4 regions of the Rhizobium sp. 25PS6 genome follow, and region 3 is predicted to be linked to each of the others. Evidence: predicted binding sites of a transcription regulator. Region 3 holds the regulator's gene; each other region holds the start of a gene.
What was found. The regulator PhoB, encoded in region 3, activates phosphate uptake and scavenging genes when phosphate is short. The targets are predictions, from matches to a motif close to TGTCATNNANCTGTCAT.
Positions count from the first base shown of each region.

Region 1: phnC (phosphonate ABC transporter ATP-binding protein) is a predicted target of PhoB. The motif match lies at 5,692-5,708, and genes of this name have one in related genera.
Region 2: RWK44_RS19900 (esterase-like activity of phytase family protein) is a predicted target of PhoB. The motif match lies at 3,366-3,382, and genes of this name have one in related genera.
Region 4: phnF (phosphonate metabolism transcriptional regulator PhnF) is a predicted target of PhoB. The motif match lies at 4,842-4,858, and genes of this name have one in related genera.

Region 1 covers NZ_JAWDIV010000009.1:91,452-99,099, reverse strand. Annotated here, with positions in the region: gene RWK44_RS14725 (alpha-D-ribose 1-methylphosphonate 5-triphosphate diphosphatase) at 1-567, opposite strand, end outside; gene RWK44_RS14720 (DUF1045 domain-containing protein) at 581-1,276, opposite strand; gene phnE (phosphonate ABC transporter, permease protein PhnE) at 1,397-2,749, opposite strand; gene phnE (phosphonate ABC transporter, permease protein PhnE) at 2,749-3,729, opposite strand; gene phnD (phosphonate ABC transporter substrate-binding protein) at 3,798-4,709, opposite strand; gene phnC (phosphonate ABC transporter ATP-binding protein) at 4,783-5,625, opposite strand; gene RWK44_RS14695 (DapH/DapD/GlmU-related protein) at 5,744-6,361, opposite strand; gene phnL (phosphonate C-P lyase system protein PhnL) at 6,358-7,065, opposite strand; gene phnK (phosphonate C-P lyase system protein PhnK) at 7,092-7,648, opposite strand, start outside.
Region 2 covers NZ_JAWDIV010000013.1:128,521-136,168, forward strand. Annotated here, with positions in the region: gene RWK44_RS19895 (aldo/keto reductase) at 54-1,040, shown strand; gene RWK44_RS19900 (esterase-like activity of phytase family protein) at 1,115-3,325, opposite strand; gene hupB (DNA-binding protein HupB) at 3,619-3,894, opposite strand; gene lon (endopeptidase La) at 4,101-6,518, opposite strand; gene clpX (ATP-dependent Clp protease ATP-binding subunit ClpX) at 6,921-7,648, opposite strand, start outside.
Region 3 covers NZ_JAWDIV010000006.1:50,829-58,476, forward strand. Annotated here, with positions in the region: gene pstA (phosphate ABC transporter permease PstA) at 1-68, shown strand, start outside; gene pstB (phosphate ABC transporter ATP-binding protein PstB) at 84-899, shown strand; gene phoU (phosphate signaling complex protein PhoU) at 944-1,657, shown strand; gene phoB (phosphate regulon transcriptional regulator PhoB) at 1,805-2,488, shown strand; gene RWK44_RS10495 (GcrA family cell cycle regulator) at 2,761-3,294, opposite strand; gene RWK44_RS10500 (aspartate aminotransferase family protein) at 3,715-4,914, shown strand; gene argF (ornithine carbamoyltransferase) at 4,962-5,876, shown strand; gene RWK44_RS10510 (Hsp33 family molecular chaperone) at 5,966-6,958, shown strand; gene RWK44_RS10515 (hypothetical protein) at 7,091-7,648, shown strand, end outside.
Region 4 covers NZ_JAWDIV010000009.1:83,240-90,887, forward strand. Annotated here, with positions in the region: gene RWK44_RS14640 (glucokinase) at 1-602, shown strand, start outside; gene RWK44_RS14645 (ABC transporter ATP-binding protein) at 750-2,537, shown strand; gene dapB (4-hydroxy-tetrahydrodipicolinate reductase) at 2,553-3,377, shown strand; gene RWK44_RS14655 (2,3-bisphosphoglycerate-dependent phosphoglycerate mutase) at 3,399-4,034, shown strand; gene phnF (phosphonate metabolism transcriptional regulator PhnF) at 4,074-4,811, opposite strand; gene phnG (phosphonate C-P lyase system protein PhnG) at 4,929-5,405, shown strand; gene phnH (phosphonate C-P lyase system protein PhnH) at 5,405-6,013, shown strand; gene RWK44_RS14675 (carbon-phosphorus lyase complex subunit PhnI) at 6,018-7,124, shown strand; gene RWK44_RS14680 (alpha-D-ribose 1-methylphosphonate 5-phosphate C-P-lyase PhnJ) at 7,121-7,648, shown strand, end outside.

The DNA of each region.
Region 1 (7,648 bases), on a different contig from region 3:
CCCCCGCTTCTTCTGGTAGTAGAAAATATACTGATCCATCGTCTGGAACTGACGCTGGCCGGGTGCATGATCCATCAGCGAGACGAGCCGCACATGCCGGTCGTTTTCGAAATCGGCGAAATGTTCGAGCACATTGTCGGCCGAGACCTCGCAGCGCAGGTGGATGAGGTGCTCGGCGCGCAGCCTGCCTTCCGTCTCCGCCGACTGGATGGCATCGGCCATCTCGCGCATTTCGCCATGTTCGAAGCCGCCGTCCTCGTCCGCACCCATGCGCAGGCAGTCGAACACAGTGGTGATGCCTGATGTGACGATCTGGGCGTCATGCGCCTGGATGGCGGCGGTCTTGTTCCAGCGGATGCCGGGGCGCGGCTGATAATGCCCTTCGAGATGGTCGGTGTGCAGCTCTACAAGGCCGGGAATGATGTAGTCGCCTTCAAAATCTTCGCCGGCTACCGAGTTGCCCTCGGAGATATCGGCGATCTTCCCGTCGCGAATGAGGATCGAGCCCGAGAGGATGTCGTCCTCGAGAACGATGCGGGCGTTGGAAAACACGGTCTCTTTGCTCATGGCGTCAGGTCTTTCAGCTTTTGGCGCCGGCAAGCGGCAGCCAGGAATGAACTTTGAATGGGGCGCCGCGCGTCTCCTCGATGAAAACGGCAAGGCCGGAAATCGAAAGCGGCCGGCCGGTGAAATCGGCAAAGCGCTCGGTCAGGATCGCTTTCATCACCGCGGCGCGTGTCTCGGGCACCTGGCCGCTCAGTGTCATGTGAAAGCCGAAATCCTCCATGACGTAAGGATAACCCCAGCGTTGCAGATGGGCGCGCTGGCTGTCGCTGAGCTTCTCCGGGTTGCGCCGCGTCATATCGGCCTCGGAAAGTGCTGCGCGGAACGGCTCGAACGACCTTACCACCTTCGCGGCGAAATCCTGAAGCGGTTGATGAAGAGAACCGGGAACGAGGGCAAAAAAACGGCCGAGCTGGCCAAGCACAAGTTCAGGAATCTCGAAGGCTTGCGTGCGCTGGGCAAAATCCTCGGCAACGGCCATGAGATCCTTCTCGGTGACGGAGGAGGCGAGTGAGAACGGCGCCTTGATCGTGGCGTGAAAGCCGTAGCGGCGGGGGTCGGCGGTCAGCTCGAACTGTTCTGCAGCACCCAGCTGCTCATGTTCCGGTGCAGGATAGGTCTCGCCGGTGAAGGCATTGCGGCCGAGCCAGAACGAGGCCGCGCCGGTCAGGGGATCATCCTTCGGCGGCGAGAAATAGAGAGCGTAGCGCAAGGCTTTTATCCTGGGGATCGTCCAAACGGGGGAGCGCACTGTGCAGTGATTTGGCGGCGAACCGCAAGCAGGCTCCCGGCTAAAAGATTTCCGTGACAGAATGATGATGGCGTCAATTCGTCAGTGGCCCTTTTTTCCCATCACGCGCGAACGCAGCGCATTCGAGAGGTTGTCGAAGGCGAAGACCACGAGGAGGATCAGCAGGACCATATAGGCGACTTTGTCCCAGTCCGAATTGGTCTTCATGGATTCGAGCAGCTTGAGGCCGATGCCGCCCGCACCGACGGCGCCGATGACGGTCGCCGAGCGGGTATTCGATTCCCAGAAGTAGAGCGATTGCGAGATGAACACCGGCAGGACCTGGGGGATGACGCCGTAGCGTTGGACGGCCACCGGTGTCGCACCGACCGATCTCACGCCCTCACGCTGTTTGTCGTCAATGTTCTCGAGCGCTTCGGCATATACCTTTCCGAGCGCGCCCGTATCGGTGAAGAAGATCGCCGCGATGCCCGGAAGCGGCCCTGGGCCGAAGGCACGGGTGAAGAACAACGCCCAGATCAGCATGTCGATCGAGCGCAGGAAATCGAAGAGCCGCTTCGTGCCCCAGTTCGCAGCGCGGCTCCGCGTGATGTTGCGCGCGGCGATGAAGGCAAGCGGGAAAGCGACCAGCGTGCCGAAGAGCGTACCGACAAAGGCCATGACCAGCGTCTGCATCAACTTCGACAGGATGTCGCCATGCTGCCAGCTTGCGTTGTTCAGGAAGTTGTCCAACGCCAGCGAGGCATTGGACTGATTGGGATCGAGCCGTTCGCCGGAGAACATCAGGCCGACCACCTCAGGCAGGTTCCGGCCCCAGAAGGGCGACTGCGTATCGAAGAAGAAGTTCGCCCAGCCGAGAAAGCGGCGCTGGACATAGACCTGGCTGGTACGGATTTCCGCCTGTCCCGCGAAGCCGTAATAGACGATCACCTTGTTGTCGTCCTGCTCCATCTGGGCAGGCGCATCGGCCGGCAGGGAGGCGCGATCGCGGGTGACGGTCACGGGATAGAGCTTGCCGCCGATATAGAGGTCGACGCGGCTCGGCGTCACTTCCATGCGGTCCTCGTCGCCACCGAAGATGACGGTGTATCGGCTGCTGTCGGCATTGGGCTTCAGCCAGTTGATATCGGCGCCCTCGGGATACTGGCGGCGGCTCGTCCATTGGGGGACGACCTGATCGTTCTGGAAACGCAGGCGCGGCTGGGCGCGCCAGGAATACCAGTCCTGGACATAGATCGCAGCACGGTCCCAGTTGCCGTTCACAAAGGTGGGGATGACGTTGAAGAACGCGAAGCAGAAGGCAAGATAAATGAAAACCGCAGCTGAAATGAGGAGCAGACCCCAGCGTTGCATGAAGCTGCGATGGAAGACGTCCGGATAGGCGGAAAGCAGTCGTTCGCGCTCGGCGGCGTTGATCGTCGGAACCGAGGACATCAGGCTGCTCCCTGTCCGAATTCGAAGGACTGCTTGCCGATCAGCCGGCGGCGCAGCCAGGCGGAGAATTGGTCGACGCAAATGACGGTGATCAGCAGCAGGATGATGATCGCATAGGTCTTGGCAGCATGGTCGCGTCCGATCGACAGACTGAAGACCTCACCTATGCCACCGCCGCCGACGGCGCCGATTATAGTCGAGGCGCGCACGTTGATCTCAGTCCGCAGCAGCGTGTAGGAGACGAAGTTCGGCAACACCTGCGGCAGGATCGCGAAGCGCACACGCTCCAGCCAGCTGGCGCCGGCGGCGCGCAGCCCTTCATCCGGCTTCATGTCGGCATTCTCGACGACTTCGAAGAACAGCTTCCCAAGCGCGCCGACGGTATGGACCCATACCGCGATGATCGCTGAAATCGGACCGATCGACAGGATCGCGGCGAGAAGACCGGCGACGACGATTTCCGGGAAGGCGCGCATGATTTCCATGATGCGCCGCACGACCCAGCGCGTCACGCCTGCACCGACCAGATTGGTGGAAGCGAAAAAGCAGAGCAAGAACGCGCCGCTCGCACCGAGAATGGTGGAGACGATGGCGATGTTGAGCGTGATCGCGAGCTGGTAGAAGAAATTCGGGATGTAGAAACTATCGGTGATCCAGACGCGGTCGCTTGTATAGTCGTATTTGATCGAACCATCGGAGAAGGGCGACGGCAGGTCGAACATGGCGCGGAAGATCTCCAGCGGACTGTCCGGCACGAAGCTCTTCATGAAGTCGAAGAAATAGGGAAGGCGCTCGAAGAACTTGCCCGAATTGGCGCTGTTGGCGAAGTCGAGCGAGGCGCCGAGGATGATCAGGAAGACCACGATTGAAACGACGGTATAGATCCGCCGCGTTCGAACCTGGCTCTGATAATGATCGAGGATGGTGCGGGAGCCCTCCTGCAATCCGCTCAGAGAGTCCGCGCCGGCCGAGTGCGCCATATGTGGCTTCCTTCTTGGAAAACGGCGGCATCATCATGATGCCGCCGCAAGACTGTTCAGACTGAGGATCAGCCGCCGATAACGGCCTTACGGGCGTCGATGATCGTCTGGTAGAAGCTCTGGTCGACCGGCGCCCAATCAACGTAGCCGCCGCCCGTGAACGATTCGAAGCAGCTCTTGTCTGTCTTCGGCAGTTCGGCGAAGTAGGTGGTAACCTTCTTCTGGACGTCGGCCGGCAGCTTCTGGGAAACCATCAGCGGACCGTTCGGGATGAGCGGCGACTTCCAGACTTCGACGATATCGTCCATGTCGAGCAGGCCCTTGGTGACCATCTGGTGCAGGTTGCCGGAGGAATAGCCCTGCGCCCAGTCGCCCTGACCGGAACCGAAGGTGGTACCAACGTCGAACTTTTTGTCGAGAACGCCGAGAACCAGGTTCTCGTGGCCGCCGCCGAAGCCGGTTTCAGAGAAGTACTGCTTGACTGGAGCGCCGGTGTCCTTCGGAAGGGCAACGTTAGGAACAAGATAGCCGGAGGTAGAGTCCGGATCGGCGAAGCCGAGCTTCTTGCCCTTGGCGTCGGCGAGCGTCTTGATGCCGGAATCCTTGCGGGCAACCATGATCGAGTAGTATCCGGTCGAACCGTCGGCCTGCTTGGTGGTCAGGACCGGAGTGACGGCGTTCGGATCCTTGATATAGATCGCGGCGTAAGAGGCGGCGCCCATGACGGCGAGGTCGATCGTGCCGCCAAGGAGACCCTGGATGACGCCGTTGTAGTTCGGCGACGGGAAGAGCTGAACTTCAGAAACGCCAGTGGCAGCGATCAGGCCCGGCTTGACGCACTCGGTGCGGCGAACCTGGTCGGCTTCGTTTTCACCGCCATCGAGACCGATGCGGAGGACCTTGACGTCCTGGGCAGCAGCATTGCCGGCGAGGGCGGCGACGGCGATGGTTGCCATCAGGATCTTGCGGAATGCAGACATGGAAGTCTCCTTTTGTGACATGGTTTGTTTGTCAGTTATTTTTCCGACCGTTGTCCCGTCGGCCGGAAACGGGTCAGTGCACGGCGGCTGCTTTGGCCACCCTGCCGGATGAGATATCCTCGGCGCGACGCTTGGATTCGAGGCTGGTTGAGGTCATCGTTTCGTCGATGCCGGCGCCGTCCTTGTCCGTCCCGTAGATTTCCTTCACCGCTTCGGCAGTCAGCTCCGAGGGCTTGCCGTCGAAGACGACGCGGCCGCCGGCCATGCCGACGATGCGCTCACAATAGTTGCGGGCGGTGTCGAGCGTGTGAAGGTTGGTGATGACGGTGATGCCCTCGCGCTCGTTGATATCGCGCAGCGCATCCATGACGATCTTGGCGTTCAGCGGATCGAGCGAGGCGATCGGCTCGTCGGCGAGCACCATTTTCGGGTTCTGCATCAGCGCGCGGGCGATCGCCACGCGCTGCTGCTGGCCGCCGGAAAGCGTGCCGGCTGCCTGAAGCGCCGTCTGCTCGATGCCGAGGCGTTCGAGTGCCGCGATGGCATGCACGCGTTCCTCGCGGGTGAAGATGTTGAGCAGGCTCATAAGCGTCGAGCGATGATTGAGGCGGCCGAGCATGACATTGGTGAGAACGTCGAGGCGCGGCACCAGGTTGAACTGCTGGAAGATCATCGCGCAGTCGCGCTGCCAGTTGCGCAACGCCTGGCCGCGAAGCCCGGAGACCTCGACGCCGGCGAAATGAACGGAGCCGGAGCTCGGCTCCTGAAGGCGGTTGATCATGCGCAGCAGCGTCGACTTGCCGGCGCCGGAGCGGCCGATGATGCCGACCATCTGGCCTTGGGGAATGGCGAGCGTGACGGAATCGACAGCGAGCTTTTTTCCGAAACGACGTGTGACATTCTTCAGCTCGAACATCATGCTCTTCCCTTGCAATCCATGCCTTAATCAGCATCGCATTAGTCCCGCTTGATGAACCTCGCATGTCATATTTGTGTAAGTCCTGTCACAATTCTTCGCTCCCATATCGGGGGTTTTAACCGCCGTAGCGGGACAGGAAATCTTCCGCGTCCAGGTTGCGAAAATCCTCGAGCGCCTGGCGCAGCCGGTCATGCTCCCAGTCCCACCAGGAAAGCCTGTCCATCCGTTCGCCGACCTCTCTTGGAAAGCGCTCGCGGATGAGCTTGGCCGGCACCCCGCCGACGATCGTATAGGGCGCGACGTCCTTTGAGACGACGGCGCCGGCTCCGATCACCGCGCCGTTGCCGACGTTGACGCCGGGCAGGATCGTCGCCCCGTGGCCGATCCAGACGTCGTTGCCGATCGTCACGCGGTTTGCGCGCCGCCAGGCGAAGAAGTCCGTCTCCACGTCGCCGTCCGGCCAATAGTCGGCGGCGCGATAGGTGAAATGATGCAGTGTCGCGCGCCAGGTCGGATGGTTGGTGGCGTTGATGCGCACGGCGGCGGCGATATTGACGAACTTGCCGATCGTCGCACACCAGACGGAGCCATCCTGCATGATGTAGGAATAGTCGCCGAACGTGGCCTCGCTGATGCGGCAGCGTTCAGAGACCTCCGTATAGCGCCCGAAAGTGGAATCGCTGACGGATGCCGTCTCATGAAAGTACGGCTCGATGCCAAGCTTGCGGCTCATGCAGCGATCTTTCTGGGTGAGAACTGCTGGACGTCGAGGATGCGGTCGGCGACGGCTTCGCGCACCTCTTCGTCGTGGAAGATGCCGAGAAGAGCCACACCCGCCTTCTTCTTTTCCGCGATCATGCCGACGACGACGGCACGGTTCCTGGCATCGAGCGAGGCCGTGGGCTCGTCGAGAAGCAGGATCGTGTGCTCGGTGATGAAGCCGCGTGCGATATTGACGCGTTGCTGCTCGCCGCCGGAGAAGGTGGCGGGCGGAAGCTGCCAGAGCGTTTCCGGCAGGTTGAGCCTGGCAAGCAGGGCGCCCGCCTTTTCCCGTGCCGTGACGGCGTCCTCGCCGCGTGCCACCAGCGGTTCGGCAACCACGTCGATCGCCGCGACGCGCGGCACGGTGCGCAGGAACTGGCTGACATAACCGAGCGTATTGCGGCGGACGTTGAGCACTGTGCGCGGATCGGTGGAGGCGAGATCGACGATACGTCCGTCGTGGCGGATGAGGATCTGGCCGGTGTCGACGGCGTAATTGCCGTAGATCATCTTGAGCAGCGAGCTCTTGCCGATGCCCGATGGGCCACCGAGCACGACGCATTCGCCCGATGCGACGGAGAAGGCGACATCGGAGACGACAGGTAGCTTGATGCCGTCGCGCAGATGCATGGTGAAGCTCTTCGAGACTTCGGAAACGACGAGGGGCGTTGCCATGATTTGTTCTTCCTTGGTTTCCGACCTCAGACCTGCAGGATCGAGGAGACGAGCAGCTGCGTATAGGGTTCGCGCGGGTCGTCGAGCACGCGGTCGGTGAGCCCGTGTTCGATGACGTAGCCGTCCTTCATCACCATCATCCGGTGCGAGAGAAGGCGGGCGACGGCGAGATCGTGGGTGACGATGATGGCCGAGAGACCGAGATCGTTGACGAGGCCGCGCACGAGATCGAGCAGGCGCGCCTGCACCGAGACGTCGAGGCCGCCGGTCGGCTCGTCCATGAAAACGAGGCGCGGGCCGGTGACGAGGTTGCGGGCGATCTGCAATCGCTGGCGCATGCCGCCCGAAAAGGCGCGCGGCTGGTCGTCGATGCGGTCGGCGTCGATCTCGACGCGTTCGAGCCAGTCGATCGCCGAAGCGCGGATCTTGCCGTAGTGCCGGTCGCCGATCGCCATCAGCCGTTCGCCGACATTAGCGCCGGCAGAAACGGTCATGCGCAGGCCGTCGGCCGGGTTCTGATGCACGAAGCCCCAATCGGTGCGCATCAGGAAACGTCGCTCGGCCTCGTTCATGCGATAGAGAT
Region 2 (7,648 bases), on a different contig from region 3:
GCATGCCGTTGTCCCGCACACGCCCGAGCGGCATGCAGTAGGGAGGATTTTTCATGAAACACCATGCTTTCGGCCGGATGCCCTTCACCGTCACCAATGTCGGCTTCGGCGCTTGGCAGATCGGCGGCTCCTGGGGTGATATCAGTGAAGCCGACGGACGCGCGGCGCTGAATGCCGCGCTCGATGCCGGCATGACATTCATCGATACGGCGGATGTCTATGGCGACGGCCGCTCGGAAAAGATCATTGCCGACGTGCTGAAGACGCGTGGCGACGAACGGCCGATGGTTGCCACCAAGGCCGGCCGCCGCCTCAACCCGCATGTCTCGGAAGGCTATACAAAGGCTAATCTTGAAGGCTTTATCGACCGCAGCCTGACGAATCTTGCCGTCGACAGTCTGGACCTCGTGCAACTGCACTGCCCGCCGCGCGACGTGCTTTACCAGCCTGAAGTCTTCGAGGGCCTGAACGTGCTGCAGAAGGCCGGCAAGATCAAGGGCTACGGCGTCAGCGTCGAAAAGGTCGAAGACGGGCTGAAGGCGATCGAATATCCCGGCGTCGTCAGTATCCAGATCATCTACAACATTTTCCGCCAGCGCCCCGATCACCTGTTCTTCCAGGAAGCACGCCGCAGGAATGTGGCGATCATCGCCCGTGTGCCGCTCGCCAGCGGTCTTCTCTCCGGCAAGATCACCCGGGACACACATTTTGCCAGCGACGACCACCGCAATTTCAACCGCAACGGCGAAGCCTTCGATGTCGGCGAGACCTTTGCCGGCGTTCCCTTCGAGGTCGGTCTGCAGGCGGTGGAAGAGGTGCGCAAGCTGGTGCCCGAGGGCGCCACCATGGCTGCCTTCGCGCTCCGCTGGATCCTGATGAGCGATGCCGTCACCGTCGTCATCCCCGGTGCCCGCAATGCCGAGCAGGCCAGGGCCAACGCGGCTGCCGCCGACCTTGCGCCGCTGTCAGCCGATGTCATGGCGGCAACGCGCGAGATCTACGAGCGGCTGATCGCGCCGCATGTGCATCAGCGCTGGTAGACGCCCAATACTCCGAATCAAAAAATGGCCGGGTTTTCGCCCGGCCATTTTTCTGTCGTGTAATTATAAGAAGCTCAGTTCGTGGCGGTCAGGTCGACCGGGAAGAACAGGGTCTCGCCGGAGGAGTCGCTGACGCCGTCATTGTCGGTGACCGCGTAGGGCTTGCCCGACGCGTCGAAGGTGAAGCCTTCGAGCTTGTCCAGCACATAGCCGTTGGTGGCAGACTTCAGTTCACCGAGGAAGTCATGGGCTTCGGCTTTCTTGACGACCGGCAGCTCGGCCCCGAGCTTGGCGGGCTTCAGGTCCGATATCGCGACCTTGTAGAGCTTCTTCAGCCTGGCGGCATCGCCGACGAGGTTGTCGCGCTCGATGATGTAGACGCTGTCGCCCTGTGCCGAAATCTCAGACAGGCCGACCCAGCCGCTTTCCGTCTTGTCGAGCGGATAGCGAACGGCCCCCCATTCCTTCTTCTTCGGATTGTAGGAGACGAGCTTGACGAAGCCCTTCTCGTCGTCGCTCCACTCGCGCTGGACCGCCATCCAGAGCGTAGTGTCGTCGCCGGTGCCGACAATGGTCACGCCTTCGAAGCCGTAGCGGATTTCGTTGGCGACGAGCTCCTTCGGCAGGGCGATCTCGGCCTTAATGTCGCCCTTGGCGTTGACGTTGTAGAGGGCGTGCGGGACGAGACGCTCGCTGTAGCCTTCCGAGGCCAGCCAGAAGGAGCCGTCGGCGGCAGCCGCGATGCCTTCGATGTCGAGCTTCTGGGCCGGTGCGCCGTCACGCTTGACAACGAGGGCGTCGGTGATGACAGCCGGCTTCTTGCTGGCATCGATCGTATAGATCGTCGGCTGCGAGCCCAGAACGCTGTCGCTGACGGCGTAGAGCATGCCCGGCTTGCCCGGAACGGCGGAGAGACCCGAAAGGGCTGCGAAACCGATCGGATTGCCGTCCTTCTCGGCTGAGACGATATGCGGATAGGCCTTCTCGCCTTCCGAGCGCTCGTAGATCATCACATGCGAACGCGTGCCGCCGTCCTTGCCGAGATCGACCTCGTTGGCGGTCGCAAGAAGATTGCGGGCGGGAATGGCGATCGCGCCTTCCGGCGAAATGCCTGATGGCAGCAGCTGGACGAGTTCGGGATCAGCGCCGGTATCCTTGAAAACGCCGACGACCGAGGCACGTTCGGCGAGCAGGAAGAAATACTTGATGCCGCCGAACGTGGCGGCTTCGAGGCCTTCCGGCTCGACGCCCTTCGATCCCGAGCGGCTTTCCGGATAGTGGCCGATATGGGCGACGGCGCGTTCGAAGGAGGCGCCCGATTCGTAGAGAAGCTTGCCCGTCTTGTCGAAGATGGTGAAGCCGCGCGAGCCGCCCTGGTAGTCGCCTTCATTGGCGACGACGAGGCGGTTGTCGTCCAGCCACTTCACAGCGTCCGGTTCGCGCAGCACGCCTTTGGCTTCGCCTGAGAATTTCAGGGCGCCGTCACGCTTGGTGTCGATGCCGGAGAGATCGACGCTGCCGGCGGAGAAATGCGTCTTCACTTCAGCCGTGTTGGCGTCGATGATGACGATCTCGTTATTTTCCTGCAGCGTCAGGGCAATCTCGTTCAGGCTGTTGAAGGCGACGAATTCCGGCTCCGGATCCTCCGGGGCGACGCCGGTAAGGCCAGTCAGCGCCACGTGCTTGATAGTGCCGCAATCGACGGTGCCATTCTTGACCTGGAAGACGACGAGGTCGCCGGCTGGCATCTGCGGGATCTTGCCGTCATTGACGTCCTCGTCGCGCTCGTTTTCGATTGCGATGGTGCCGAGCGTCTTGTCCTTGTTGAGGGCGATCGAATCCGGCTGACCACCGAGATCGCAGGTGCTTTCGATCTTCTTGCTCGTCACGTCGACGATCGCGAGACGGCCCGAGGGCTTCGCCTTGCTTTCGGAGGTGTTGACGGCAACGAGCGCCTTGCCGGCGCTCGAGGTGACTGAAGTCGGCTCGCCGCCCATCATCAGCGCGCCGCCGGCCTTCGGGGCCTTGGCATCGGTAATGTCGATAAAGCCGATCGCGCCGAGCGGGCTGTCGCTATAGATCAGCGTGTTGCCGTCGTCGGTCGCGGTGATGATTTCGGCGGAACTCACCGAAAGCTTGTCCTTATCAACAGGCAGGTTCGCCGCAACCGGGAAGGAGGCGATGCGGTTGAAAACTGGTTCGGCCGCGGCCGGAAAAGCGACGGATGCGAGAAGCACGGCAGCAAGCGCTGCCTTGCGCGATGAAATTGTCATGAAATCCCCCATGTGTCGAACATTCGAAACAGGAGTTTTCTGCGCGCGCGGTATGACAGAGGCATGACAGATGCGGCATTTTGCACCTGATCACGTCAGACTGGTTTGCGCTCCCGGCGCATCTCGTTTCGCATGATCGGCCCAAAATCATCCGGATCTAAATCAAAAAAGTAGAGCATGATGTCGTCCGAAAACCGCTCACACTTTTCGGCATCATGCTCTAACGCAAGAGGGGCCCGGCAAAGCCGAACCCCTCTCAAATCCCGCACAACCGGTCTCGTTTCCGGCTGGTGGATAATATCAGATCAGCCGTTGACGGCGTCCTTCAGGCCCTTGCCGGGCGTGAATTTCGGCACGTTGCGAGCCGGAATGTCGACTTCAGCGCCCGTCGACGGGTTACGGCCCTTCGATGCGGCACGATGAGAAACGGTGAAGCTACCGAAACCCGCGAGGCGAATGTCGCCCTTGTTCTTGAGTTCAGCCTGGACAACGTCGAAAACCGCGTCAACAGCGGAAGCCGCGTCAGACTTCGTCAGTCCTGCCTTTTCGGCTACTGCGGACACGAGTTCATTCTTGTTCATGTTTCCACCCCTTTCTAAATGGTATGAAACGACTCAAAAGTAAGCTAGGCGCAGAATAGGTTTCATCAGGCCCGCCGAAAACCCAAAAGCCCTGCAAATCAAGGAAAAGCAAGCGTCTACATGACGTTTTCACAAAAAAGGCTGGCGTTTCCGCCAGCCTTTTTCCGTGTTTTGTCCCAATTGGGCATAAATGTGGCAAAGGCCACTCAATGCGCTATGGTTGCGCCTGTCTCATCGAGGCCTTCGACCGTTGCGATGACCGGCGTTTCCACCGTGCCGTCCCATTCGATCGGCTCCGGCCGTCGGATCAGCGCATGCTTGATCACCTCGCCCATGCGGGATACCGGGATGATCTCCATGTTGTTCTTCACGTTATCAGGAATCTCCGCCAGGTCCTTGGCGTTTTCCTCCGGAATCAGCACCTTCTTGATGCCGCCACGAAGCGCTGCGAGCAGCTTTTCCTTGAGACCGCCGATCGGCAGCACACGGCCGCGAAGGGTGATTTCACCGGTCATGGCCACATGCCTGTCCACAGGGATGCCGGTCATGATCGAGACGATCGCGGTTGCCATGGCGACGCCGGCCGAGGGGCCATCCTTCGGGGTTGCGCCTTCCGGCACGTGCACGTGGATGTCGCTCTTGTCGAAGCGCGGCGGCTCGATGCCGAAATCGACGGCGCGCGAGCGGACATAGGAGGCCGCTGCCGAGATCGATTCCTTCATGACTTCCTTCAGATTGCCGGTGACCGTCATGCGGCCCTTGCCAGGCATCATCACGCCTTCGATGGTCAGCAGCTCGCCGCCGACTTCCGTCCAGGCAAGACCGGTCACGACGCCGACCTGATCCTCGCCCTCGGCTTCGCCGTGGCGGAAGCGCGGGACGCCCAGGTAGTCGGAGATGTTGGCCGCCGTCACATGAACGGACTTCGTCTTGCCCTTGATGATCTCGGTGACCGCCTTGCGGGCGAGTTTCATCAATTCGCGTTCGAAGTTGCGGACGCCGGCTTCGCGGGTGTATTGCTGGCTGATCGCCATCAGGGCGTCGTCGCTGACCGAGAATTCTTCCGGCTGCAACGCATGTTCCTTGATGGCCTTCGGCAGCAGGTGCCGCTTGGCGATTTCGCGCTTTTCATCCTCGGTGTAGCCGGCGATACGGATGATCTCCATGCGGTCCATCAGGGGCGCTGGAATATTCAGCGTATTCGCCGTCGTGATGAACATCACATCCGACAGGTCGTATTCGACTTCCAGATAGTGGTCCATGAAGGTCATGTTCTGCGCAGGATCGAGCACTTCGAGCAGGGCCGAGGACGGATCGCCGCGATAGTCCTGGCCGAGCTTGTCGATCTCGTCGAGCAGGAACAGCGGGTTGGACTTCTTCGCCTTCTTCATCGACTGGATCACCTTGCCGGGCATCGAGCCGATATAGGTGCGGCGGTGACCACGGATTTCGGCTTCGTCACGAACGCCGCCAAGCGCCATGCGGACATATTCACGGCCGGTCGCCTTGGCGATCGACTGGGCGAGCGAGGTCTTGCCGACGCCCGGAGGGCCAACGAGGCAGAGGATCGGGCCCTTGATCTTGGCGGCGCGGGCCTGCACGGCCAGATATTCGACGATGCGCTCCTTGACCTTGTCGAGACCGAAGTGATCGGCTTCGAGGATCTTCTCGGCATTGTTGAGATCTGCCTTGATCTTCGACTTTTTGCCCCAGGGAATGCCAAGCAGCCAGTCCAGATAATTGCGCACGACGGTGGCTTCCGCCGACATCGGGCTCATCTGGCGCAGTTTCTTCAGTTCCGCATCGGCCTTTTCACGGGCCTCCTTGGACAATTTGGTCTTGGAGATGCGCTCTTCCAGTTCGCTCATCTCGTCGCGGCCTTCCTCGCCGTCGCCGAGTTCCTTCTGGATCGCCTTCATCTGTTCATTCAGGTAGTATTCGCGCTGGGTCTTCTCCATCTGGCGCTTGACGCGCGAGCGGATGCGCTTCTCGACCTGCAGAACCGAGATCTCGCCTTCCATGAAGCCGAGGGCCTTTTCGAGGCGCTGCTTGACGCTGGTGGTCTCCAGCATCTCCTGCTTCTCGGTGATCTTGATCGACAGATGCGAGGCGACCGTATCGGCGAGCTTGGAATAGTCATCGATCTGGCTGGCGGCGCCAACCACTTCGGGCGAAATCTTCTTGTTGAGCTTCACGTAGCTCTCGAATTCGGAGACGACCGAACGCGACAAAGCTTCCAGTTCGACCGGATCGTCATGCGGCTCCTCGAGCACATGGCCGAGCGCCTCATAGAAATCCTCGCGGCTGGTATAGGTGTCGATCTCGGCGCGGGCGCGGCCTTCGACGAGAACCTTCACGGTGCCGTCGGGCAGCTTCAGGAGCTGAAGCACGTTCGCCACGGTGCCGACATTGTGGATCGCGGAAGGATCCGGATCGTCGTCGCTGGCGTTGATCTGCGTCACCAGCATGATCTGCTTGTCGGAACCCATGACCTCTTCGAGCGCACGGATCGACTTTTCCCGTCCGACGAACAGCGGCACGATCATATGCGGGAAAACCACGATGTCGCGCAGGGGCAGAACAGGGTAGGCAGTGCTGCTCGCTACAGACGTTTTCTTCGTCATTTTATGTCCTTTCCATCGTCCCGTTGCCGGGCTCTCTGCACGGCCGCTTGGGACCGGCCGGCACTCACTTGTTGCTACAAGTGGAGGTTCTAACTATGCTTTTCAAGCCACGCTAACGCCCGCGTCCCTCGGATGTGACAGCTTTATTACAACGGAACGCCAACACTATGAAGCGCGTGGCTGGACCGGCGCTTACCACTTCCGACCCGGCTAAAATACAAACGCCAGCAAGAGGCTTACGGAATCATTGCATCATTGCCAAGCACGATCCCTTGCGCAACATCGGCAAAGGCAATTTCGGTTCCCACGGGCAAATACTAACAGTGCCTCGCATGGTTTTTCAAATAGAAAGGGGCCTGCCTATGGCAAGCCCCCAAAATAATCACGCGAAAGCGGTAAAGGTCACGCCGAAGCGTTGGCTTTTTCTTCCTGGCGATCGGCATAGATGTAAAGCGGACGGGCCGAACCGCGCACCACTTCCTCGGAGATGACGACCTCGCGCACGCCTTCCAGCGTCGGCAGTTCGAACATCGTGTCGAGCAGGATCTTCTCCATGATCGAGCGAAGGCCGCGGGCGCCGGTCTTGCGCACGATCGCCTTGCGGGCGATTTCGCGAAGAGCGTCCTCGTGGAAGTTCAATTCCACGTCTTCCATCTCGAACAGGCGCTGATACTGCTTGATCAACGCGTTCTTCGGCTCGGACAGGATTTGGATCAGCGCGTCCTCATCGAGGTCCTCGAGCGTCGCCAGGACCGGCAAGCGGCCGATGAACTCAGGGATCAGGCCGAACTTGACCAGATCTTCAGGCTCCAGTTCGCGCAGAACCTCGCCGACGCGGCGGTCATCCTGCGACTTGACGCTAGCGCCAAAGCCGATCGAGGTCTTCTCGCCACGGGCAGAGATGATCTTGTCGAGGCCGGCAAAAGCGCCGCCGCAGATAAACAGGATGTTCGTCGTGTCGACCTGCAGGAATTCCTGCTGCGGGTGCTTGCGGCCGCCCTGCGGCGGAACGGAAGCGACCGTGCCTTCCATGATCTTCAGCAGCGCCTGCTGCACGCCCTCGCCCGAGACGTCACGGGTAATCGACGGGTTGTCGGACTTGCGCGAAATCTTGTCAACTTCGTCGATGT
Region 3 (7,648 bases):
TCCTGTTCCTGATCGTCATGAACATGGGCGCCATCCTCTTGCGTCGTCGCTTCGAGCGCCGCTGGTAAACGGAGTTAAACATCATGAATATGCTGACGGAAGCTGCAGTTGAAAAGGCGCTGGATCAGAAGATGAGCAACGTCCCTTATAAGATGATCGGAAAGGATGTCTCGGTTTACTACGGCGAGAAGCGCGCGCTTTTCGATGTGAACCTGAACGTCCGCGAAAACACCGTAACCGCCCTGATCGGCCCGTCCGGCTGCGGCAAGTCGACCTTCCTGCGGTGCCTCAACCGCATGAACGACACGATCGACGGCTGCCGCGTCACCGGCAAGATCACGCTTGATACCGACGATGTCTATGATCCCGATATCGACGTCGTCGAACTTCGCGCCCGCGTCGGCATGGTCTTCCAGAAGCCGAACCCGTTCCCGAAGACGATCTATGAAAACGTCTCCTACGGCCCGCGCATCCATGGCCTTGCCAAGTCGAAGGCCGATCTCGACCAGATCGTCGAGACCAGCCTGCAGCGCGCCGGCCTCTGGAACGAGGTCAAGGATCGCGTGCATGAATCCGGCACCGGCCTGTCGGGCGGTCAGCAGCAGCGCCTCTGCATTGCGCGTGCCGTCGCCGTCAGCCCTGAAGTCATCCTGATGGACGAGCCCTGCTCGGCGCTCGACCCGATCGCCACCGCCAAGGTCGAGGAACTGATCCACGAGCTGCGCGAGAACTACACGATCGTCATCGTCACCCACTCTATGCAGCAGGCCGCGCGTGTCTCGCAGCGCACCGCCATGTTCCACCTCGGCAATCTCGTCGAGGAGAACGACACCGACAAGATGTTCACCAATCCCGACGATCCGCGCACCCAGGACTACATCATGGGTCGCTTCGGTTGATTTTGGCGACACCAAGCCTTCCCGTTATTCGAGGATAAAGCCCCATGGCATCGACACATATTTTTTCTGCCTACGATGATGATCTGAAGTTCCTGTCCAGGCGGATTTCCGAAATGGGCGGCCTGGCCGAGCAGATGGTCAGCGAAGCCGTCCGCGCCCTCGTCAACGGCGATACCGCGCTGGCGCAGAAGGTCATCTCCGACGATGTGATCTTGGATCACGCCGAACGCGAAATCGGCGACAAGGCGATCGTGACCATCGCCCGCCGTCAGCCGATGGCCTCGGACCTGCGTGAAATCATGGGTTCGATCCGCATCGCCGCCGATCTCGAACGCGTCGGCGACCTCGGCAAAAACACCGCCAAGCGCGTCATCGCCGTCCAAAGCACCGGCGTTCCCCGTAAGCTCGCCCGCGGCCTCGAGCATCTGTCCGAGCTGGCGCTCGTCCAGCTCAAGGAAGTGCTCGATGTCTACACCAATCGTTCAGCCGACAAGGCGAATGCGATCCGTGAACGCGACAACGAGATCGACGCGATGTACACCTCGCTGTTCCGCGAACTCCTGACCTATATGATGGAGGATCCACGTAACATCACTAGCTGCACGCATCTTCTCTTCTGCGCCAAGAACATCGAGCGCATCGGCGACCATGCCACCAACATCGCCGAGACGATCTTTTACATGACGACCGGCGCACAGCCGGAAGGCGATCGTCCGAAGGACGACAGCGCCAACACCGTCGGCGCGGTGACGGAATAACTGCCCGGGCCAGTCGCCGGACCAGTCAATTGCGTGCGCGCCCGTCCGGGGCGCGCAAAGAGGTCGCAGCCAATTTCTGAATTTGCGCAGGATGAATTGCTTAAATCACCCCTGATTTAAGGATGATGCGCGAGGAGACCGACACGCATGATCCCGAGAGTTGCAGTTGTTGAAGACGAGGAAGCCCTCAGCGTGCTTCTTCGCTACAATCTCGAAGCGGAAGGCTTCGAGGTCGATACCATCCTTCGTGGCGACGAAGCCGAGATGAGGCTTCAGGAGCGCACGCCCGATCTTCTCATCCTCGATTGGATGCTGCCTGGTGTTTCCGGCATCGAGCTCTGCCGGCGCCTGCGCATGCGGCCGGAAACCGAGCGACTGCCGATCATCATGCTGACGGCGCGCGGTGAGGAGAGCGAGCGTGTCCGCGGATTATCGACGGGTGCCGACGATTATGTCGTCAAGCCCTTCTCGACCCCGGAACTTGTTGCCCGCGTCAAGGCGATGCTGCGCCGCGCCCGTCCCGAGGTGCTGTCGACCGTGCTGAAATGCGGCGATATCGAGCTTGACCGCGAAACCCATCGCGTCCATCGCAAGAGCCGCGAAGTCCGCCTCGGCCCCACCGAATTCCGCCTGCTGGAATTCCTGATGTCGTCGCCGGGCCGGGTCTTCTCCCGCTCGCAGCTTCTCGATGGCGTCTGGGGCCACGATATCTATGTCGACGAGCGCACCGTCGACGTCCATGTCGGCCGCCTGCGCAAGGCGCTGAATTTTTCCAACATGCAGGACGTCATCCGCACAGTCCGCGGCGCCGGTTACTCGATGGAAGCCTGAGGGCTTCCGTTCTGAGCCTGCTGACAAAGCCCTGGCAAAACCTGCGACGTCATCCTCGGCCTTGTGCCGAGGATCTGCGTACGCCAAATTAAGCATCTGAAAATAAAGGATTTTTGGTAAAAGTAGTAGGGGTGGTCAGATGCTCGGCACAAGGCCGAGCATGACGGAGGACACCTTACCAGCAATCCGGATGCCCGAGCGCTCCCATCCACTCGCATAAAAAAACGGGCCTCTCGGCCCGTTTTCCACATTCTGGCGATGGTTGCCCGCGTTCAGCTGGCCCGCGCCGCTGCCCGGCGGCGTTCGTTGACCGGCTGGTAGGCGAGCTTCTGGTGATAGCCGCAATAAGGCGAATTGTCGGGGGATTCGCAGCCGCAGAAATGGAAGTCGTCCTTCAGCGGATCGCCGACCGGCCACTTGCAGGTGCGTTCGGTCAGTTCCGTCAGGCCGAGGCGGCGCGAAATCGGCACCACCACATTGCCTCTCGGCACGTATTCCATTTCCTCGATCGTTTCGATCTCGATCTCTTCCTTCAGCATCGTCGCGCCCTGCTGGCGGGTGACGGTGCGGGTCGTGATCCGGGAGGCGTAGTTCGGCGCGCGCGGCGCCGATGTGTTGCGCTTCGGCGTTCGCGCCGCAGTGTTGGTGCCGCCGGCCTTGGCACGGCCGGGAAGGCACAGTCGGTGCACCTTGCCGATGACCGCGTTTCTGCTGACCCCGCCAAGCTGCGCAGCAATCTGGCTGGCGCTCAGTCCTTCGGCCCAAAGCTTCTTGAGTTTCTCGACCCGCTCGTCTGTCCAGTTCATGCCCTGTCTCCACCTTTTGCGTTGGTGATGGCAGAATCCCTCACCGTTGTCCCGGGAGCTCCGAAACAAGAAACGCTTGATCAATTTTGGTGACTAGTTCCGCCGCATGCAGTCTAGTAATTGATCTTTAACCTAGTGTGAGGCTGACTCCGTGACAAGAGTCGCATGAATCCGGATGAATCGAATTCGTAGTTTTCCCCAACTTGCTGCCCCTGCGTGTCATTTCTGCAATAATGCCTGTTGATGACTGAAAATGCCGCTGTACACCCTTGCTGCATGCGCTAAGGGCGCCGTTTTGTTGACATTGCAGCGCGAAAAGGAAATAGTGCCACTCGCCGCCGCAAGGCGGCATTTTTGATTTTTCGGGCTTGGTTTCCTTAGCCGGAGTCATTGCCCGGCAACTTTGATGGAGATCGCGCCATGGCTGAAGCCGCGCCGCTTTATGACACCTATTCTCGTGCCCCGCTGCGGTTCGAGCGAGGCGAGGGCGTATGGCTGATCACCGAAAGTGGCGAGCGATATCTCGATTTCGGCGCCGGCGTCGCCGTCACGTCCGTCGGCCACAGCAATCCGCATGTGGTCGGTGCACTCAAGGAGCAGGCCGACAAGGTCTGGCACCTGTCGAACATCTATGAGATCCCCGGACAGGAGCGTCTGGCAAAACGCCTGACGGACGCCACCTTCGCCGATAAGGTGTTCTTCACCAATTCGGGTGCGGAGGCACTCGAATGCGCGATCAAGACGGCGCGCCGCTATCAGTTTTCCAAGGGCCATCCCGAGCGCTTCCATATCATCACCTTCGAAGGCGCCTTCCACGGACGGACGCTGGCGACGATCGCCGCCGGCGGCCAGGAGAAATATCTCGAAGGCTTCGGCCCCAAGGCGCCAGGTTTCGATCAGGTGGCTTTCGGCGACATCGAAGCGGTCCGCGCCGCGATCACCGAGGCGACGGCTGGCATCCTCATCGAGCCCGTGCAGGGCGAGGGCGGCGTCCGTCCCGCCACGCCTGAGTTCATGAAGGCGCTTCGCCAGCTCTGCGACGACAACGGCCTGCTGCTGATTCTCGACGAGGTCCAGACCGGCGTCGGCCGCACCGGCAAGCTCTTCGCCCATGAATGGTCGGGCATCACACCCGACATCATGGCGGTCGCCAAGGGCATCGGCGGCGGTTTCCCGCTCGGCGCCTGCCTTGCCACATCAGAGGCCGCCTCCGGCATGAAGGCCGGTACGCATGGCTCGACCTATGGCGGCAATCCGCTTGCCATGGCCGTCGGCAGCGCCGTGCTCGACATCATCCTTGCCGATGGCTTCCTCCAGCAGGTGCGCGACGTAGCACTCGTCTTCCGCCAGGGTCTCGCCTCGCTGAAGGATCGTTATCCCGATGTGATCGAAGACGTGCGCGGCGAGGGGCTTTTGCTCGGCATCAAGGCTGCCGTTCCCTCAGCCGAACTGCTGCAGGCGATCCGCGCCGCCCATCTGCTCGGCGTGCCCGCCGGCGACAACGTCATCCGCCTTCTTCCGCCGCTCGTGGTCACCGCCGAGGAAGCCCGCGAGGGCCTTGCCCGCGTCGAGCGCGCCGCCGAGAGCATCCGCGCTTCCAAGGTCAAGAAGACGGCTTGAAGAAATTGCCGCTTCGGGCGCAGCACAGGTACAGGTAAGTAGACGATATGAGCCCTAAACACTTCCTCGATCTTTCGGCGGTCACATCCGCCGATCTCAGAACGATCATGAACGATGCGCTCACCCGCAAGCAGGCCTTCAAGGCAGGCACGGGCGACAAGCCGCTCGCGGGCAAGATGCTGGCGATGATCTTCGAGAAGCCGTCGACGCGCACCCGCGTCTCCTTCGACGTCGGCATGCGCCAGCTCGGCGGCGAAACGCTCTTCCTGTCCGGCACCGAGATGCAGCTCGGCCGCGCCGAGACGATCGGCGACACCGCCAAGGTGCTGTCGCGCTATGTCGATGCGATCATGATCCGCACCACCGAGCATTCCAGGCTGCTGGAGCTTGCCCAGCATGCGACCGTGCCTGTGATCAATGCGCTGACGGATGACACCCATCCCTGCCAGATCATGGCCGATATCATGACCTTCGAAGAGCATCGCGGCCCGATCAAGGGCAAGACCATCGCCTGGACCGGCGACGGCAACAATGTGCTGCATTCGCTGGTCGAGGGTGCCGCGCGTTTCGGCTATCGCATGAACATGGCCGTGCCCCTTGGCTCGGAGCCAAAGGATCACTATCTGAACTGGGCCCGCAATGAGGGCGCCGAAATCATGCTTTGCCATGATGCCGACCGTGCGGTCGCCGGCGTCGATTGCGTGGTGACCGATACCTGGGTCTCCATGAATCAGGAACATCGGGCCCGGGGTCACAATGTCTTCCAGCCTTATCAGGTCAACGCGGCCTTGATGGCGAAAGCCGGCAATGATGCATTGTTCATGCATTGCCTGCCCGCCCATCGCGGTGAGGAAGTGACTGATGATGTGATCGACGGTCCGCAATCCGTAGTCTTCGATGAGGCGGAAAACCGTCTTCATGCGCAGAAGTCGATTCTTGCTTGGTGCCTGGGCGCGATCTGAACCATAATCGGACGTCGCGAGTCACAAACTCGCGACCGCGCGAGCGAAGGGCACGCTGGCCCATCGCTCGGAAACTAGGAGTGAAAGCCATGGCAGAAGCTGCAGCCGCCCTCGGCCAGTTCGATTTCGCCGGCGATGACCATGTCGTCCCTTTCCAGGTGGAGGGGCTGGATGTGCGCGGCCGCGCCGTCCAGCTCGGCCCTATGCTCGATGCGATCCTCGAGCGCCATCATTATCCCGCACCCGTTGCCCGGCTGCTTGCCGAAGTCGTCGTGCTGACGGTGCTGCTCGGCACCTCGCTGAAGTTCGACGGCAAGTTCACGGTGCAGACCAAGGGCGACGGCCCGGTCGATCTTCTCGTCGCCGATTTCTCGACGCCGGAAAACGTCCGCGCCTATGCCCGTTTCGATCAGGCGCTGCTCAACAAGGCGATCGAGTCAGGCGAAACCGAGCCGGAGCAACTGCTCGGCAAAGGCATTCTCGCCTTCACCATCGACCAGGGCAAGTTCAGCCAGCCCTACCAAGGCATTGTCGCGCTCGACGGCACTACGCTGGAAGAAATTGCCGGCGTCTATTTCCGCCAGTCGGAACAGATCCCGACGCGCGTCCGTCTTGCCGCGGCCGAGCTCTTCGATCGCGACGATGCCGGCAAGCCGCGCCATCGTTGGCGGGCTGGCGGCCTCGTCGCCCAGTTCCTGCCGGAAGCGCCGGAGCGCATGCGCCAGCCGGATCTGCACGGCGGCGACGGCGACACCGGCAGCCGCCCGCATGGCGAGGACGATGCCTGGCTCGAAGCCCGTTCGCTGGTCGAGACCATCGACGCCGATGAACTCACCGATCCGCTGGTCGGCACCGAGCGGCTGCTGTTCCGCCTGTTCCACGAGCGCGGCGTGCGCGTCTACGAACCGCGCGCGGTGTTCGACCGCTGCAGCTGCTCGCGGGACAAGATCAAGGGCGTGCTGAAGGGCTTTTCGGCCGAGGAGATCGAGGCCAGCCAGGAAAATGGCGAAATCGCAGTCACCTGCGAATTCTGCTCCACCACCTATCGCTTCGAGCCGACCGAGCTTCAGCCGGCCGAATAGGCTTGGTTAAGGACACGCACCGCGAACAATAAAAGATTAGCGATGATGCAGCACGGTGACTCGACTTTGCGTAGTCACTGTGCACCTATTCTGTTTCATTGGTTGTGGCCTAAGAAAGCGGATGGGGCATTGATGCGGCTTTTGTTTTTTGTACTCGCGCTCATAGCTGCGATGCCACGAATGAGTTTGGCTGATGACGGGACAGTCCCCTGGAAAGAGGTCGGGGGCTGGAGCGTGGCTGTCGACCCGACTTTAGACAATGGCTGTTTTGTTCTGACTTCCTTTGATGACGACACCATTTTTCGTCTTGGCTTCAATTTCCGCAAAAAGGACAACCCTCTTTACATTCTGCTCGGAAATCCAAATTGGAAATCCTTGGAGAAAGGTAAGCATTATCCCATCGAACTCTCGTTCGACCAGTCTAAACGGACGGCTGATGCGAGAGGTCTGGATCTCCCTGGCTTCAAATCATTATGGATTGATTTCAAGGATCCCGACTTGATTGAGGAATTCGCTGGTAAACTGAGTTTCCGCGCCAGCTTTAGAGGAAAGCAGATTGTTGCCCTCGGTTTGAAAGATTCCGCCAGGGCAGCGGATGAGTTGCTCGCCTGCCAAAAGGCGGTAAACGATGCGGTCGCAAAACATCCGGCCCCGCCACAATCAAAAGATCCGTTTGAAGCAAAGTCAGGC
Region 4 (7,648 bases), on a different contig from region 3:
TCGTGCTCGGACCGGGCACCGGCCTCGGCGTCGGCGGGCTCGTGCATGCCCAGCACAGCTGGATCCCGGTTCCCGGCGAAGGCGGCCATGTCGATCTCGGGCCGCGCAGCAAGCGCGATTATGAAATCTTCCCGCATATCGAGACGATCGAAGGCCGCGTTTCGGCCGAACAGATCCTGTGCGGGCGCGGCCTCGTCAACCTCTACCATGCCATTTGCGTGGTCGACGGCATCGAGCCGACGATGAAGGATCCCGCCGACATCACCTCGCACGCGCTTGCCGGCAGCGACAAGGCAGCCATAGAGACCGTCTCGCTGTTTGCCACCTATCTCGGCCGCGTGGCGGGCGACATGGCGATGGTGTTCATGGCGCGCGGCGGCGTCTATCTCTCAGGCGGGATTTCGCAGAAGATCATCCCGGCGCTGAAGAGGCCGGAATTCCGCATCGCCTTCGAGGACAAGGCGCCGCATACGACGCTGCTTCGCACTATCCCGACCTATGTGGTGACGCATCCGCTGGCGGCGCTTGCCGGGCTTTCCTCCTATGCGCGCATGCCGGCGAATTTCGGCGTCTCGACGGAAGGCCGCCGCTGGCGGCGCTAACCCCGGCATGCAAGGCAATAGAGCGTTCTTGGCGCGTCCCATCCGGACGCGCGGCGCTCTAGCCAAACCGGTCCCAACTCTTTATAGACCCCGGCAAAAGTGCGTGTCGCCCTCGCGGGGCGCTTGGCCCGAGACAGGAAACCCTATTTGGAAGCGGCGGAAAGCAGAACGCAGAGCGTCAGCAGCGATACCGTAACCGGCATCCTGAAGCGCATCATCGCTGAAAACGGCCGCGACCATCTGTGGGGCTATGTCTTTGCGATCGCCTGCCTCATCGTGGTGGCGCTTTCGACGGCGTTCACCGCCTGGATCATGCGGGCAATCATCGACGAGGCCTTCGCCAATCGGCGCGCCGACGTCGTCTGGATCATCTGTCTTTCGATCTTCATCGCCTTCGTGCTGCGCGGTTTTGCGAGCTATGGCCAGGCGGTGGCGCTTTCCAGGGTCGGCAACGATATCGTCGCCCGTTACCAGCGCCGGCTCTATGCGCATCTGATGACGCTTTCGGTCGGCTTCTTCAGCGAGGCGCGCTCGGCCCATATCGCCGCGCAGGTGAGCCAGAACGTCAGCGGCATCCGCGACGTGCTCAACCTGACGATCACCTCGACGGTGCGCGACCTGCTGACCTTCGTTTCGCTGCTCGCCGTGATGATCATCCAGGATCCGCTGCTCAGCCTTGCCGTGTTCATCATGGCGCCGCCGCTACTCTATGCACTGCGTTATGTTTCCAAGCGGCTGCGCTCGGCGACCCGCGAGGCCGTGCATCTGAACAGCCATGTTCTCGGCGCCATGCAGGAGACGATCCAGGGCATCGCCATCGTGAAAGCCTTCACGATGGAAGAAGAACTGGAACGCAAGGTCAACAAACTGATCAAGGGCGCCGAAAGCCGGGCGAACCGGATTGCCCGGCTTTCCGAACGCACCTCTCCGCTGACGGAAAGCTTCGCAGGTTTTGCCGTCGCCAGCGTGCTTGCCTATGCCGCCTACCGCTCGATCTACTTCAATGTGCCGCCGGGCGCCTTCTTCTCCTTCGTCACGGCGCTGCTGCTTGCCTATGACCCGGCCCGCCGGCTTGCCCGCCTGCAGGTTCAGATGGAGCGTGCCGTCGTCAATGCGCGGATGATCTATGAACTGCTCGACATGGAACCGCGCCAACGGGACCTGCCGGATGCCCGGCCGCTGACGGTGACGCAGGCAAGGATCGAATTCCGCAATGTTTCCTTCGCCTACGGCAATGAGAGCGTGCTCAGCGGCGTCAGTTTCACCGCCGAGGGCGGCGCGACCACAGCGCTGGTCGGTCCCTCCGGCGCCGGCAAGTCCACCGTCATCAGCCTCATTCCGCGCTTCTACGATCCGCGCGAGGGCGAAATCCTGATCGACGGACAGGACATCGCCCACATCACCAAGAAGTCGCTGCGCCAGCAGCTCGCCTATGTCTCGCAGCAGCCCTATCTGTTCGAGGGCACGATCCGCGACAATATCCGCTATGGCCGGCCGGAAGCGACCGATGCCGAGGTGGAAGAGGCGGCCCGGCTTGCCTATGCGCATGACTTCATCTCGGCACAGCCGCAGGGTTACGAGACACCGGTCGGCGAAAACGGCGTGACGCTTTCGGGCGGCCAGCGCCAGCGGCTATCGATCGCGCGCGCTTTGGTGCGCAATGCGCCGATCCTGCTTCTCGACGAGGCGACCTCGGCCCTCGACACCGAATCCGAGGCGGCCGTGCAGAAAGCGCTCGACGAAGCGATGAGCGGACGCACCGTCGTCGTCATCGCCCATCGGCTTTCGACCGTGGTGCGGGCCGACAAGATCGTCGTCATGCAGCAGGGCCGCGTCGTCGAGGAAGGCAATCACGAGACGCTTGCGAAGGTCAGCGACGGTCTTTACGCTCGCCTCAACAACCTGCAGAGGCCTTCGGCCTCCGATTCAAACTGACCTGGTGAGACTGACATGAGCGATGCTGCGATGAAACTGGTGGTGGTTGGCGCAGCAGGACGCATGGGGCAGACGCTGATCCGGCTCATCCATTCCATCGAGGGCGTGAGGCTGCATGCCGCGGTCGAGCGCGCCGGCTCGCCCTTCGTCGGCAAGGATGCCGGCGAGATCGCCGGTCTCGGCCCGACCGGTGTCACCATCGGCGACGATCCGCTCAACGCTTTTCTCGATGCCGAAGGCGTGCTCGACTTTACCTCGCCTGCCGCAACGGTAGAATTTTCAGGCCTTGCCGCGCAGGCCCGCATCGTCCATATCATCGGCACGACGGGCTGTTTACCCGACGACAATGCCAAGATCGCCGCGGCGGCGCGCCATGCCCGCATCGTCAAGTCGGGCAATATGAGCCTCGGGGTCAATCTGCTCGGCGTGCTCGCAGAGCAGGCAGCGCGTGCGCTTGATCCTGATGACTGGGATATCGAGATCCTGGAAATGCACCACAAGCACAAGGTGGATGCGCCGTCCGGCACCGCCCTTCTCCTCGGCGAGGCCGCGGCAAAGGGGCGCGGCATCGATCTTGCCTCGCAATCGGTCCGGGTGCGCGACGGCCATACCGGCGCCCGCGAGGCGGGCACGATCGGCTTTGCGACGCTGCGCGGCGGCTCCGTCATCGGCGAACATTCCGTGCTTTTTGCCGGAGAAGGTGAAATCGTCACCCTGTCGCACAGTGCGGCCGACCGCTCGATCTTTGCGCGCGGCGCCATCAAGGCCGCCCTTTGGGCGCGCGACAAGAAGCCGGGTCTCTATTCCATGCTCGACGTGCTCGGGCTTTCTTCCTCATAACGATACTACGGAGGCATATTCATGAGCGGTACCCTCGTCCTCGTTCGCCACGGCCAGAGTGACTGGAATCTGAAGAATCTCTTCACCGGCTGGAAGGATCCCGATCTGACCGAGCTCGGCATCCAGGAAGCCAATACAGGCGGTGCGGCGCTCGCCGAATACGGAATCAAATTCGACGTCGCCTATACCTCGGTGCTGGTGCGTGCGCAGCACACGCTGAAGCTCATCCTCGACAAGGTCGGCCAGCCCGATCTCCCGACGATCCGCGACCAGGCGCTGAACGAGCGCGACTACGGCGACCTCTCGGGCCTCAACAAGGACGATGCACGCGCCAAATGGGGCGAGGAACAGGTGCATATCTGGCGCCGCTCCTATGACGTGCCGCCTCCCGGCGGTGAAAGCCTGCGTGACACCGGCGCCCGCGTCTGGCCCTACTACCTCACAGAAATCCTGCCGCGCGTGCTCAGGGGCGAGAAGGTGCTGGTTGCCGCGCACGGCAATTCGCTGCGCTCGCTTGTCATGGTGCTCGACAAGCTCACCCGCGAAGGCGTGCTTGCCCTCAATCTCGCGACCGGCGTGCCGATGGTCTACACGCTGAAGGCGGATTCCACCGTCGCTTCCAAGGAAGTGCTCGGCGATATGTCGGGCGCACATTGATCTCAGCTGATCTTTCCCCGCTTCGGCGGGGAAAGGCGCTTAATTCTCGATGGTGAACTGTACCCGGTCGGCCGCGAAGCGGCTGACCGAATATTGCACCGGCACACCCTCAAGATCGGTATTCATCGCCTTGGCGATCAGAAGGATCGCGCCGGGGGTGAGTTCTAAGTCGGCCATATCGGCCGCACTGGCATGGGCGGCCGTCACCTCGGTCGTGGCGCGCACATAATCCGGCAGGCCGAGTTCGGCGAAAGCCTTGGTGATCGATTCCCCCGTCCGGTAAGCCTCACCGATACCGGCAAAGCGCTTGGCGGGAAACCAGCTCGTCGCCCTTGAAACCGGCCGCTTATCTGCCTGGCGCAATGTTTCCAGGCGGATCACCTGATCTCCTTGCTTCAGGCCCAGCCAGCGGGCGATCTCGGCACTCGCCTCCTCCTTCGCCTCATCGAGCAGAAGGCCTCGCATTTCACGGGCCTGATCGCCGATGCCGGCGGTGAAGCGCGTGCGCCTGGTGATCGGGAAATTCAGCCGCTCCTTGCGCTCGATCAGCGTGCCGCGGCCTTGTACCGCACGGACGATCCCCTCCTGCGCCAATGCCGCCAAAGCGCTGCGCACCGTATGCCGGTTGACGCCGAATTGCAGCGCCAGCATGGTTTCCGGCGGTACCATTCCCGTTTCGTCATAGGCTCCGGTGCTGATCGCCTCGCGAATCCGATCGGCGATCTGGCGCCAGAGCGCCACGCCGGTTTGCCTTTGCACCTGCTTCAATCCCGCCATTCCACCCCTGCCCACCCATTTAACTCGCGATGTCACACGCTTGTCACGACATCGATTTAGAGCTAAGTGTATCTTGTATAGTTGTCTATATCAATAGACATTTTAAGGGAAGCGGCGATGATATCAGCGGACAGGACAGACGCTGCGTCACAGACGGCATCCGGGCGCAAACGCGCCGCCGATCTGCTGGCGCGGGCGGAGCGGGGCGAACTTCAGGCGGTCTTCGATGCATTGCCGGAAAAGCCTGTGGCCCATCCGGTGCGCGGACCGGAGACCGGGCTGGTGATGGTGCGTGGACGCATCGGCGGCGGCGGCGCTCCCTTCAATCTCGGCGAAGTGACCGTGACGCGGGCGACGGTCCGGCTCGGCTCCGGTGCGGTCGGTCATGCGCAGGCGCTCGGCACCGACCGCGAGAAGGCCCGGCTTGCGGCGATCTTCGACGCGCTCTGGCAGGAGGAGGCGACGAAGGATTTCGTCGAACAGGCACTGCTTTTACCGATCACTGAGCGGATCGCCGATGCCGAACGCCGCAAGGCGGACGAGACGGCGGCAACCCGCGTCGATTTCTTCACCATGGTGCGGGGAGACAACTGATGGGCCTGAAGACAGAAGCTCTGACCGGCGGCTTTGCCGAGCCGGTCTTCCATGCCCAAAGCGTCTTCAAGATGCTGATGGACGGCATGGCCCGCCCCGGCACGATCCAGACGGTTCAGCCCGACGTCGCTCCGCCGGCGCCGCTCGGCATCGCCGCTGGCACGATCGCGCTGACGCTTTGCGACCACGACACGCCCGTCTGGCTTTCCCAGGGACTGGCGAGATCCGCCGTGCCGGAGTGGCTCGGCTTCCATACCGGCGCGCCGCTGACGACCGAAAAGGCCGAGGCGCGCTTTGCTTTCACCGAGGCTGGCACCGCACTTTCCTCCTTCGGCCTCTTTGCATCAGGTACGCAGGAATATCCCGACCGCTCGACGACCCTCGTCATCGAACTCGCCGAACTCGAGGGCGGCCGCATGCTGACGCTGATGGGTCCCGGCATCCAGAGTGTAGCGGAGATGGCGCCGGTCGGCCTGCCGGAGACCTTCCTGCGGCTCTGGACGGAGAACCGTGCGCTCTTTCCGCGCGGCGTCGACATCGTGCTGACGGCGGGTAAACGCTTCCTCTGCCTGCCGCGCACCACCAAGATCACAGCAACGGAGATCTGAGCTCATGTATGTTGCCGTCAAGGGTGGCGAGGCCGCCATTGCCAATGCCCACCGCCTGCTCGCCGACCGCCGCCGCGGCGATCGTTCGCTGCCGGCGATCGGCATCGACCAGATCGTGGCGCAGCTGGCACTCGCCGTCGACCGCGTCATGGCTGAGGCTTCGCTTTTCGACCGCACGCTCGCAGCCCTCGCCATCCGCCAATCGCGGGGCGACATGATCGAGGCGATCTTCCTGCTGCGCGCCTACCGCACGACGCTACCGCGTTTCGGCTATTCGAAGCCGCTCGACACGGCTGATATGACGATCGAACGCCGCATCTCGGCGACCTACAAGGATTTGCCGGGCGGCCAGCTTCTTGGGCCCACATTCGACTATACCCATCGCCTGCTCGATCCCTCGCTGCTTTCGGATGAGGCGGTGGAAACGCCCGCTCAGCGCCCCGCCGAGACCGGCCGCGTCATGCGCGTCTCCGAGATCCTCGGCGAGGAAGGCCTGATCGAGGCTGACGGCGACATGCCGGAAGATCACGAGATCGGCGACCTGACCCGCGAGCCGATGGAATTTCCGATGACCCGGGATCTCCGCCTGCAGGCGCTTGCCCGCGGCGACGAGGGCTTCCTGCTGGCGCTCGGTTACTCCACCCAGCGCGGCTATGGCCGCAATCACCCCTTCACCGGTGAAATCCGCATCGGCGACGTCGAGGTGGAATTCGACGTGCCGGAACTCGGTTTCGCCGTCTCGCTCGGCACGATCCAGATCACCGAATGCCAGATGGTCAACCAGTTCAAGGGTTCGGCCAAGGCACCGCCGCAATTCACCCGCGGCTACGGCCTGGTCTTCGGCCAGAGCGAGCGCAAGGCGATGGCGATGTCGCTGGTCGACCGGGCGCTTCGTGCCGAAGAGCTCGGCGAGGACATCACCGCGCCGGCCCAGGACGAGGAATTCGTCATCTCGCACTCCGACAACGTCCAGGCGACGGGCTTCGTCGAGCATCTGAAGCTTCCGCATTATGTGGACTTCCAGGCCGAACTCGATCTCGTCCGCCGCATGCGCCGCGAATTCGAAGCCGCCCGCAACGGTGGCGAAGACATGAAGGAAGCCGCCGAATGACCGATCTGGCCAGCTACAACTTCGCCTATCTCGACGAACAGACCAAGCGGATGATCCGCCGCGCCATCCTGAAGGCGATCGCCATTCCGGGTTACCAGGTGCCCTTCGCCTCGCGCGAAATGCCGATGCCCTATGGCTGGGGCACCGGCGGTGTGCAGGTGACGGCCTCGATCATCGGACCTGATGACGTGCTGAAGGTCATCGATCAGGGCGCCGACGACACGACCAACGCCGTTTCGATCCGCGCCTTCTTCCAGAAGGTCGCTAATGTCGCGGTGACGACGCATACCAAGGATGCGACGATCATCCAGACGCGCCACCGCATTCCCGAGGAAAAGCTTAGGCTCGGGCAGGTGCTCGTTTACCAGGTGCCGATCCCCGAGCCGCTACGTTTCCTCGAGCCGCGCGAGACCGAGACCCGCAAGATGCATGCGCTCGAAGAATACGGCCTCATGCATGTGAAGCTCTACGAGGACATCGCCCATAACGGCCGCATTTCGCGGACCTACGCCTACCCGGTGAAG